Regions from separate parts of the Longispora sp. NPDC051575 genome, predicted to be linked through region 1. Evidence: riboswitches for the same ligand, from Rfam matches in the RefSeq annotation. Region 1 holds a riboswitch; each other region holds the start of a gene.
The links. A riboswitch is a leader RNA that binds a small molecule or an ion and turns the genes downstream of it on or off. The one in region 1 is predicted to bind cobalamin.
Positions count from the first base shown of each region.

Region 2: it holds a riboswitch for cobalamin, as region 1 does, so the genes downstream of both, AB0M43_RS13125 (ribonucleoside-diphosphate reductase subunit alpha) here and AB0M43_RS17715 (CbtB-domain containing protein) in region 1, are expected to answer to the same signal.
Region 3: it holds a riboswitch for cobalamin, as region 1 does, so the genes downstream of both, metE (5-methyltetrahydropteroyltriglutamate--homocysteine S-methyltransferase) here and AB0M43_RS17715 (CbtB-domain containing protein) in region 1, are expected to answer to the same signal.

Region 1 is NZ_JBFAZP010000006.1:29,656-31,848, reverse strand. It holds gene AB0M43_RS17725 (TDT family transporter) at 1-179, shown strand, start outside; gene AB0M43_RS17720 (CbtA family protein) at 235-969, opposite strand; gene AB0M43_RS17715 (CbtB-domain containing protein) at 969-1,205, opposite strand; cobalamin riboswitch at 1,237-1,435, opposite strand; gene AB0M43_RS17710 (MFS transporter) at 1,468-2,193, opposite strand, start outside.
Region 2 is NZ_JBFAZP010000004.1:490,993-493,185, reverse strand. It holds gene AB0M43_RS13125 (ribonucleoside-diphosphate reductase subunit alpha) at 1-893, opposite strand, end outside; cobalamin riboswitch at 1,005-1,207, opposite strand; gene AB0M43_RS13120 (alpha-L-fucosidase) at 1,580-2,193, shown strand, end outside.
Region 3 is NZ_JBFAZP010000001.1:911,847-914,039, reverse strand. It holds gene AB0M43_RS03890 (cold-shock protein) at 1-202, shown strand, start outside; gene AB0M43_RS03885 (DUF402 domain-containing protein) at 317-820, shown strand; cobalamin riboswitch at 859-1,073, shown strand; gene metE (5-methyltetrahydropteroyltriglutamate--homocysteine S-methyltransferase) at 1,189-2,193, shown strand, end outside.

The sequences.
Region 1 (2,193 bases):
CGCTGGTGGCGGCCTGGGCGACGGTCGCGACCCGCACCGTGTACTCCCTGTTCCGCACGGAGACCCCAGGTCCGACCGCCCCCGGCCGATCGCCGTTCCCGGGCCTGGAGCCCGTCGGGCCGGGCGCGCCCGGGTCGCGGACCACGGAGCCGGGCGCCACCCTCACCGCCCTCCGGTGAAACGCCTGCGGGCGCGACCCCCTGCCGGGGGTCGCGCCCGCAGGCACAGGTCGTTCTAGGCGGCGGGGACAGCCTCCGGAACCGTGGCCCGGGCCCGCACCAGCCCGGTCAGGCCGAGCACCGCGCCCATCCCGATCCACAGGATCACCATCGTGCCCGCCGCCAGGACCCGGAAGTCCCACAGCAGCTTCGGCGGCACCTCGATCGCGTCCGGGTTGTTCGGCAGGATCACGAACATCAGCACCAGCGCCAGCACGGGCACGGCCGCGACGACGAGGTGCCGGACGGGCGTGGCCGCGCCCCGGCTGACCAGCCAGGAGTGCAGCAGCAGCGCCCCGGCGACGGCGACGAGCCCCATCACCGTGGCGGCGAGCCAGGCGTCGGTCCGACCGTCCACCGTGTCGCCGTTGCCGACCCCGGGCGGGTTCGCCGGGTAGCGCAGGAACGGCAGCAGCCAGACGCCGACCAGGCCGGCCGTGGCGAGCCGCAGCGAACGGCCCCACACGTCGGTGTCGAGGTCGGAGCGGTGCACCAGGAAGTACACGAGGCCGAACAGGGCGCCGAGGGCCAGGCCGACGGCGAGCATCGCGACCATGAGGCCGAAGTGCTGCTCACCCCGGGTGAACACCTCCTCGCCGACCTCGCCGGCCGCCGCCGAGCGGGCCGACTCGATGTCGACGGCCCGGTCCATGATCGGTTCGGCGATCAGTCGGGCGAACCCGCCGGCGAGCACACCGGCGGCGCCGCCGGCCAGGAGTCCCCGGCCGAGCAGCGACAGTACGGAGGCCATCAGTGGCAGGGGGCGCCGGCGACGTGCCGGGCGTCGTGGGCGAACTCGTGCACGAAGTTGCTGTCGAAGGACAACTTGCCGAGCAGCGGGGCGAGCAGCGCGCCCTGGTCGATGAACACCGCGTACAGCGTGAGCAGCGCGAACACGACCGCCACGGCGACGATGATGCCGTCGCGGACCGGGCGCAGAGCGGCTCCGGTGTCGGCGACGGCACCGGGAGTGGTCAAGGAAGCCATCTGGTACTCCTCCCCGGGGTGTCCCCGCCCCGGTATCGGGAGAACGACGGGTCAGTGTCCTGACTCCCGGATCGTCGTCACCCCTCGGCCTTCCCGCCCGTGGGGCAGTGGCCGCGTACGAGGGAGAACTCCCCGGTCACAGTGGCGGGACCGTCCCGGATTCACACCGGAGTTCCTGCGCACCGTCGCCTCATTGTTAATTTGTGCGCACCCAGCATCGACGCAGAGTGCTCCACAGTCAACCCGAACGTAGTGCTGTTCATCACATCCGAACGTGCGCGGTTTCCGGCTCCCGCCCGAGCCGCCGCACGCCCCGCACGGCGAACAGCGCGAGCGCCGACGGCACCCCGACCAGCGTCATCACCATCAGCGTCGGATGCAGCCCGAACGCGTCGGCCGCCGGACCGGCCAGCGCCATACCGACGGGCATCGATCCCACGGTGACGAGGAGATCGAACGACGTCACCCGCGACAGCGACCCCTCCGGAATGTGGGTCTGCAACGCCGTCTCCCACAGCGTGAAGAACAACGCCACCGCCACCCCGGTCACGCCCTCCAGCACCGCGATCACCGCCAGCGACCCGGCCCCGCCGATGATCAGCGCCTGGCACGACGCGACGGTCAGCGCGGCGGCGGCCACCAGCAGCGGACGCGCCGGCCGCCAGCGCATCGCGATCACGTCGCCCACGATCGACCCGACCCCGAACGCGGCCACCACCACCGCCCAGCCCTTCGCCCCGCCCAGTTCCCGCTCGGCGAGCACCGGGCCCAGAACGAAGACCGAGGGCAGGACGACCAGGTGGTACACGGCGGCGGCGGTCAGGGTCGACCACACCCAGGACCGGGTCCGCACCGCGCGGAACCCGTCGCGCAGCTCGGCCAGGAAGTCGCCGGCCTCCTCCACGGTCCCCGCCCGGGGCCGCAACCGGGCCAGGTACACCGCGCTCACCGCGAACGTCAGCGCGTCGACCGCGAGTGCGCCGCCCGG
Region 2 (2,193 bases), on a different contig from region 1:
CCGGTGGAGTCGCGCAGTTCCAGGAACTCCTCGACGTCGGCGTGCCAGGTCTCCAGGTACACGCAGGCGGCGCCCTTGCGCCGGCCGCCCTGGTTGACGGCCGCCACCGACGAGTCGAAGGTGCGCAGCCAGGGCACGATGCCGTTGGAGTGCCCGTTGGTGCCCCGGATCAGGGAGCCGCGCGAGCGGACCCGCGACCAGGAGATCCCGATCCCGCCCGCGTACTTCGACAGGCGCGCGACCTGCGCGTACCGGTCGTAGATGGATTCGAGCTCGTCGCGGGGCGAGTCGAGCAGGAAGCAGCTGGACAGCTGGGGGCGGCGCGAGCCGGAGTTGAACAGGGTGGGGGAGCTGGGCAGGTAGGACAGGGTGCTCATCAGCGCGTAGAGCTCCCGGGCCTCGGCCACGGACTCGGCCAGCCCGCACGCGACCCGGAGGAGGAAGTGCTGCGGGGTCTCCAGGACCTGGCGGGTCTCGGGGTGCCGGAGCAGGTACCGGTCGTAGACGGTGCGCAGCCCGAAGTACTCGAACCGGTCGTCGGCCGCCGGGTCGATCACGGCGTCGAGCTCGTCGGCGTGCCGCTCGACGAACCCGGCGATCGTGTTGGCGAGCAGGCCGGCGGCGTGGCTGGCGGCGATCGACCCGGAGAAGGAGGTCACGCCCTCGGTGGCGGCCTCGGCGGCGATGTGCGTGGCGAGCAGCCGGGCGGCGAGCCGCGAGTACGCCGGCTCCTCGGCGACCAGGGCGGCGGCCATCTCGATGGCCCGGATCCGCAGGTCGGCCTCCGTCGCGCCGGGCCACGGGTTGGGCACCACCCGACCGGGGTCGACCCCTGCGAGGCCCTCGGCAGCCCTGGAGACTGCCTCGGCCGGCGTGTTCAGCACTGCGGTCATCGCTCTCCCACCCGAAAAGACGAGGACTCCGGGGCAGGCGGCGACGGCGGCACACACGGGGCCGCTGTCCGCCGGGGCCCGCCCACGAGGCCCGGGACATGCGCGCACGGCTCTCGTGCGCGCGTCATTGGCAGGTCTTCGGACTCGTGGGCATGGTCCTCGCGCCTACTGGCCGTCGCTTCCCGGATCGCTCCAGTGCTCAATGACGGCGGTCGTTCCCACTTACCGCTGCGGGGCAGTCCCGGAGTCGCACCGGGTTCCCTCTTGCCGCACGTCCCCTGGCGGGGTTGTGCACCAACAACGGCATGACACTACATCTAGTGGAACGCCGCATGCAAAGACACAGAGTGTTGGGGTGTCGTGTCGCATGGTGCCAGGGCGAGGTGAGACGGCGTGTCGACACGCGGAGGTCGGGCGCGTCCGGCCGGGCGGTCGTGCGCGGCGCCGGGTGACCGCGCGAGCCGGGTCGCGGACCCCCTCCGGCCGAGGTTGCGACCTCCGCTGGCCGGCGCGCGCGGGCGTGCCGCACCGCCAGAGCGCCGCACCGCGATTGGCACCCTTGACATCGGATCTCTTCGACCCGGCATTGTCCACTGAAGCCGAAATCTACCGGTAACCTCCCGTTGACATCGACGGTCGTCATCGCCACTATAGCGTGGTCATCGGATCTCTCCCCGGAGGCCGTCATGCGGTTCAGATCGGTCCTGGCGCTCCTGAGTGCCCTTTCCCTCTCCCTCACCCTGCTCGTCGCCGGAGCTCCCGCGCACGCCGCGCCCGGCGACAACCACGCCCCCGACGACCCGTTCAGCTCCGCCCGCACCCAGTGGTGGCGGACGGACCACTTCGGGATGTTCATCCACTTCGGCCTGTACAGCGCGTACCGGGGCGAGTACACCCGGTCGAATGGCACGGTGTGTCGCGACGCCGAGTGGATCCGGCGCACCTGCGCGATCCCGTGGAACGAGTACGAGGCGAAGGCCGCCACGTTCAACCCGACCGGGTTCGACGCGAACGCGGTGGTCAGCGCGGCGAAGAACGGCGGGCAGAAGTACATCGTGATCACCGCCAAGCACCACGACGGCTTCGCGATGTGGCCCACCGCCGTCAACGACTGGAACATCCACGACCGCTCGCCGTTCCAGCGCGACATCCTGGCCGAGCTGGCCACGGCCGCCCGCGCCCAGGGCGTCAAGCTCGGCTTCTACTACTCGATCTGGGACTGGCACGACCCCGACGCCCAGCCGGGCAGCGCCCACTACCAGGCCTACCTGACCCGGATGAAGGCCCAGCTCCGCGAGCT
Region 3 (2,193 bases), on a different contig from region 1:
TGTTCAGGGCACTGTCAAGTGGTTCAATGCCGAAAAGGGCTTCGGCTTCATCTCCCCGGACGACGGCGGCGCTGACGTCTTCGCCCACTTCTCGGCGATCGCGTCCAGCGGCTACCGGAGCCTCGAAGAGAACCAGCGGGTCGAGTTCGACATCACCGCTGGCCAGAAGGGCCCGCAGGCGGAGAACATCCGTCCGATCTAAGCTTCACCACAGGCTTGCGACAGGCCGGTGGTCCCGAAAGGGGCCGCCGGCCTGTCGGCTTTCCACCCCCGACGGGACTGCGGCCGGCCCCGGTCGGCCGGTAGCGTGCCGATCATGACCGGAGTACTAGTCACGGTGCGGAAATACGACGGCGGCCCGCACTGGTCGATCCCGGCGGTCCGGCTCGGCGAGGACGCGCACGGCGTCTGGCTCGGCCAGCCCGAGGGCACCGTCTACTCCAAGGCCACCGGCCCGGTGTACGCGACCACCGCCCCCCAGGTCCTGCTCTGCCCGCGTGACAGCTGGTGGACCGCGAACTTCTACGGCGGCTCCACCGACCTGGACCTCTACTGCGACGTCGCCGCCCCCGTGGAGTGGACGGCCCCGGACGCCGTGACGATCGTGGACCTGGACCTCGACGTGTGCCGGGTCCGCGCGGACGGCCGGGTCTTCGTCGACGACGAGGACGAGTTCGCCGACCACCAGGTCCGGTACGGCTACCCGCCGGAGGTGGTCGCCGCCGCGTCGGCGTCGGCCGCCTGGCTGGTGGAGGCGGTGACGGCGCGGTCCGGACCGTTCGGCGGCGGGCACCTGGACTGGCTCGCGCGGATCGGCTGACGCCACCCGGAGCGGGACACGGCGGACAGGCGGGGTGTTAGGGTGCCCGTGGCGCTGGTTCACCCCGGTCCACGATCGTCGGTCCGGGGTGTCGTAAGAGGGAACCCGGTGTGAGTCCGGGACTGCCCCGCAGCGGTGAGTGGGAACGAAAGCCGTCATGTAGCACTGGGCGTTGAGCCTGGGAAGCGACGGCCGGTAGGAGCGAGCGTGTCGCCCACGAGTCCGAAGACCTGCCCGCGCCGCGCGTACATCCGTGCGCGCGGCCGTCGACCTCTCGGGTGGGTCCAGCGGCGGGCACCGTCATCGACGCTGCCCGCGTGCGCCTTCCCGGGGACCGGCGGTCCGTCCCGAGGGAAGGACCAGGATCGATGTTCACCAGCACTGTGACCGGCTATCCGCGGATCGGCGGAGACCGGGAACTCAAGAAAGCAGTCGAGGGGTACTGGGCCGGCCGGCTCGACGCCGACTCCCTGCGCCGCACCGCCCGGGGGCTGCGCGCCGAGGTGTGGACCACCCTGCGCGACGCCGGCCTGGACGCCGTGCCCTCGGGCACCTTCTCGCTGTACGACCAGGTGCTCGACGCGGCGGTGGCCGTGGACGCCGTGCCGCCCCGGTTCGCCGCGCTCGGCCTGAGCCCGCTGGACACGTACTTCGCGATGGCCCGGGGCACCGCCGAGATCGCGCCGCTGGAACTGACCAAGTGGTTCGACACCAACTACCACTACCTGGTGCCCGAACTCGGCCCCGACACCGTGTTCACGGCGCGCCCGGAGAAGGCCGTCGACGAGTACCGCGAGGCCCTGGCCCTGGGCGTGGACACCCGCCCCGTACTCCTCGGCCCGGTCACGTTCCTGCTGCTGGCCAAGCCTGCGGCCGACACCCCGGACCGGTTCGGCACCCTGGAACTGCTCGACTCCCTCGTGGACTGCTACGCGGGCCTGCTGTCCGCGCTCGCCGAGGCCGGCGCCGGCTGGGTGCAACTGGACGAGCCGGCGTTCACCGCCGACCGCACCGAGGCCGAACTGCGCGCCCTGGACCGCGCGTACCGCCGGCTCGCCGCCGTCCCCGGCCGGCCGAAGCTGCTGGTCACCGGCTCCTACGGCGAACTCGGCCCGGCGCTCGACGTCCTGCTGGCCACCCCGGTCGACGGCCTCGGCGTGGACCTGGTGTCCGGGCCCGCCGACGCCGCCCGCCTCACCCGGCACGCCCCCGTGGCCCCGCTGATCGTCGCCGGGGTCGTCGACGGCCGCAACGTGTGGCGCACGGACCTGGCCGCCGCCGACGACCTGCTGGCCACGGTGCGCGCCGCCGCCGGCCGGGTCGCCGTCGGCACCTCGTGCTCCCTGCTGCACGTCCCCGTGGACCTCGGCGCC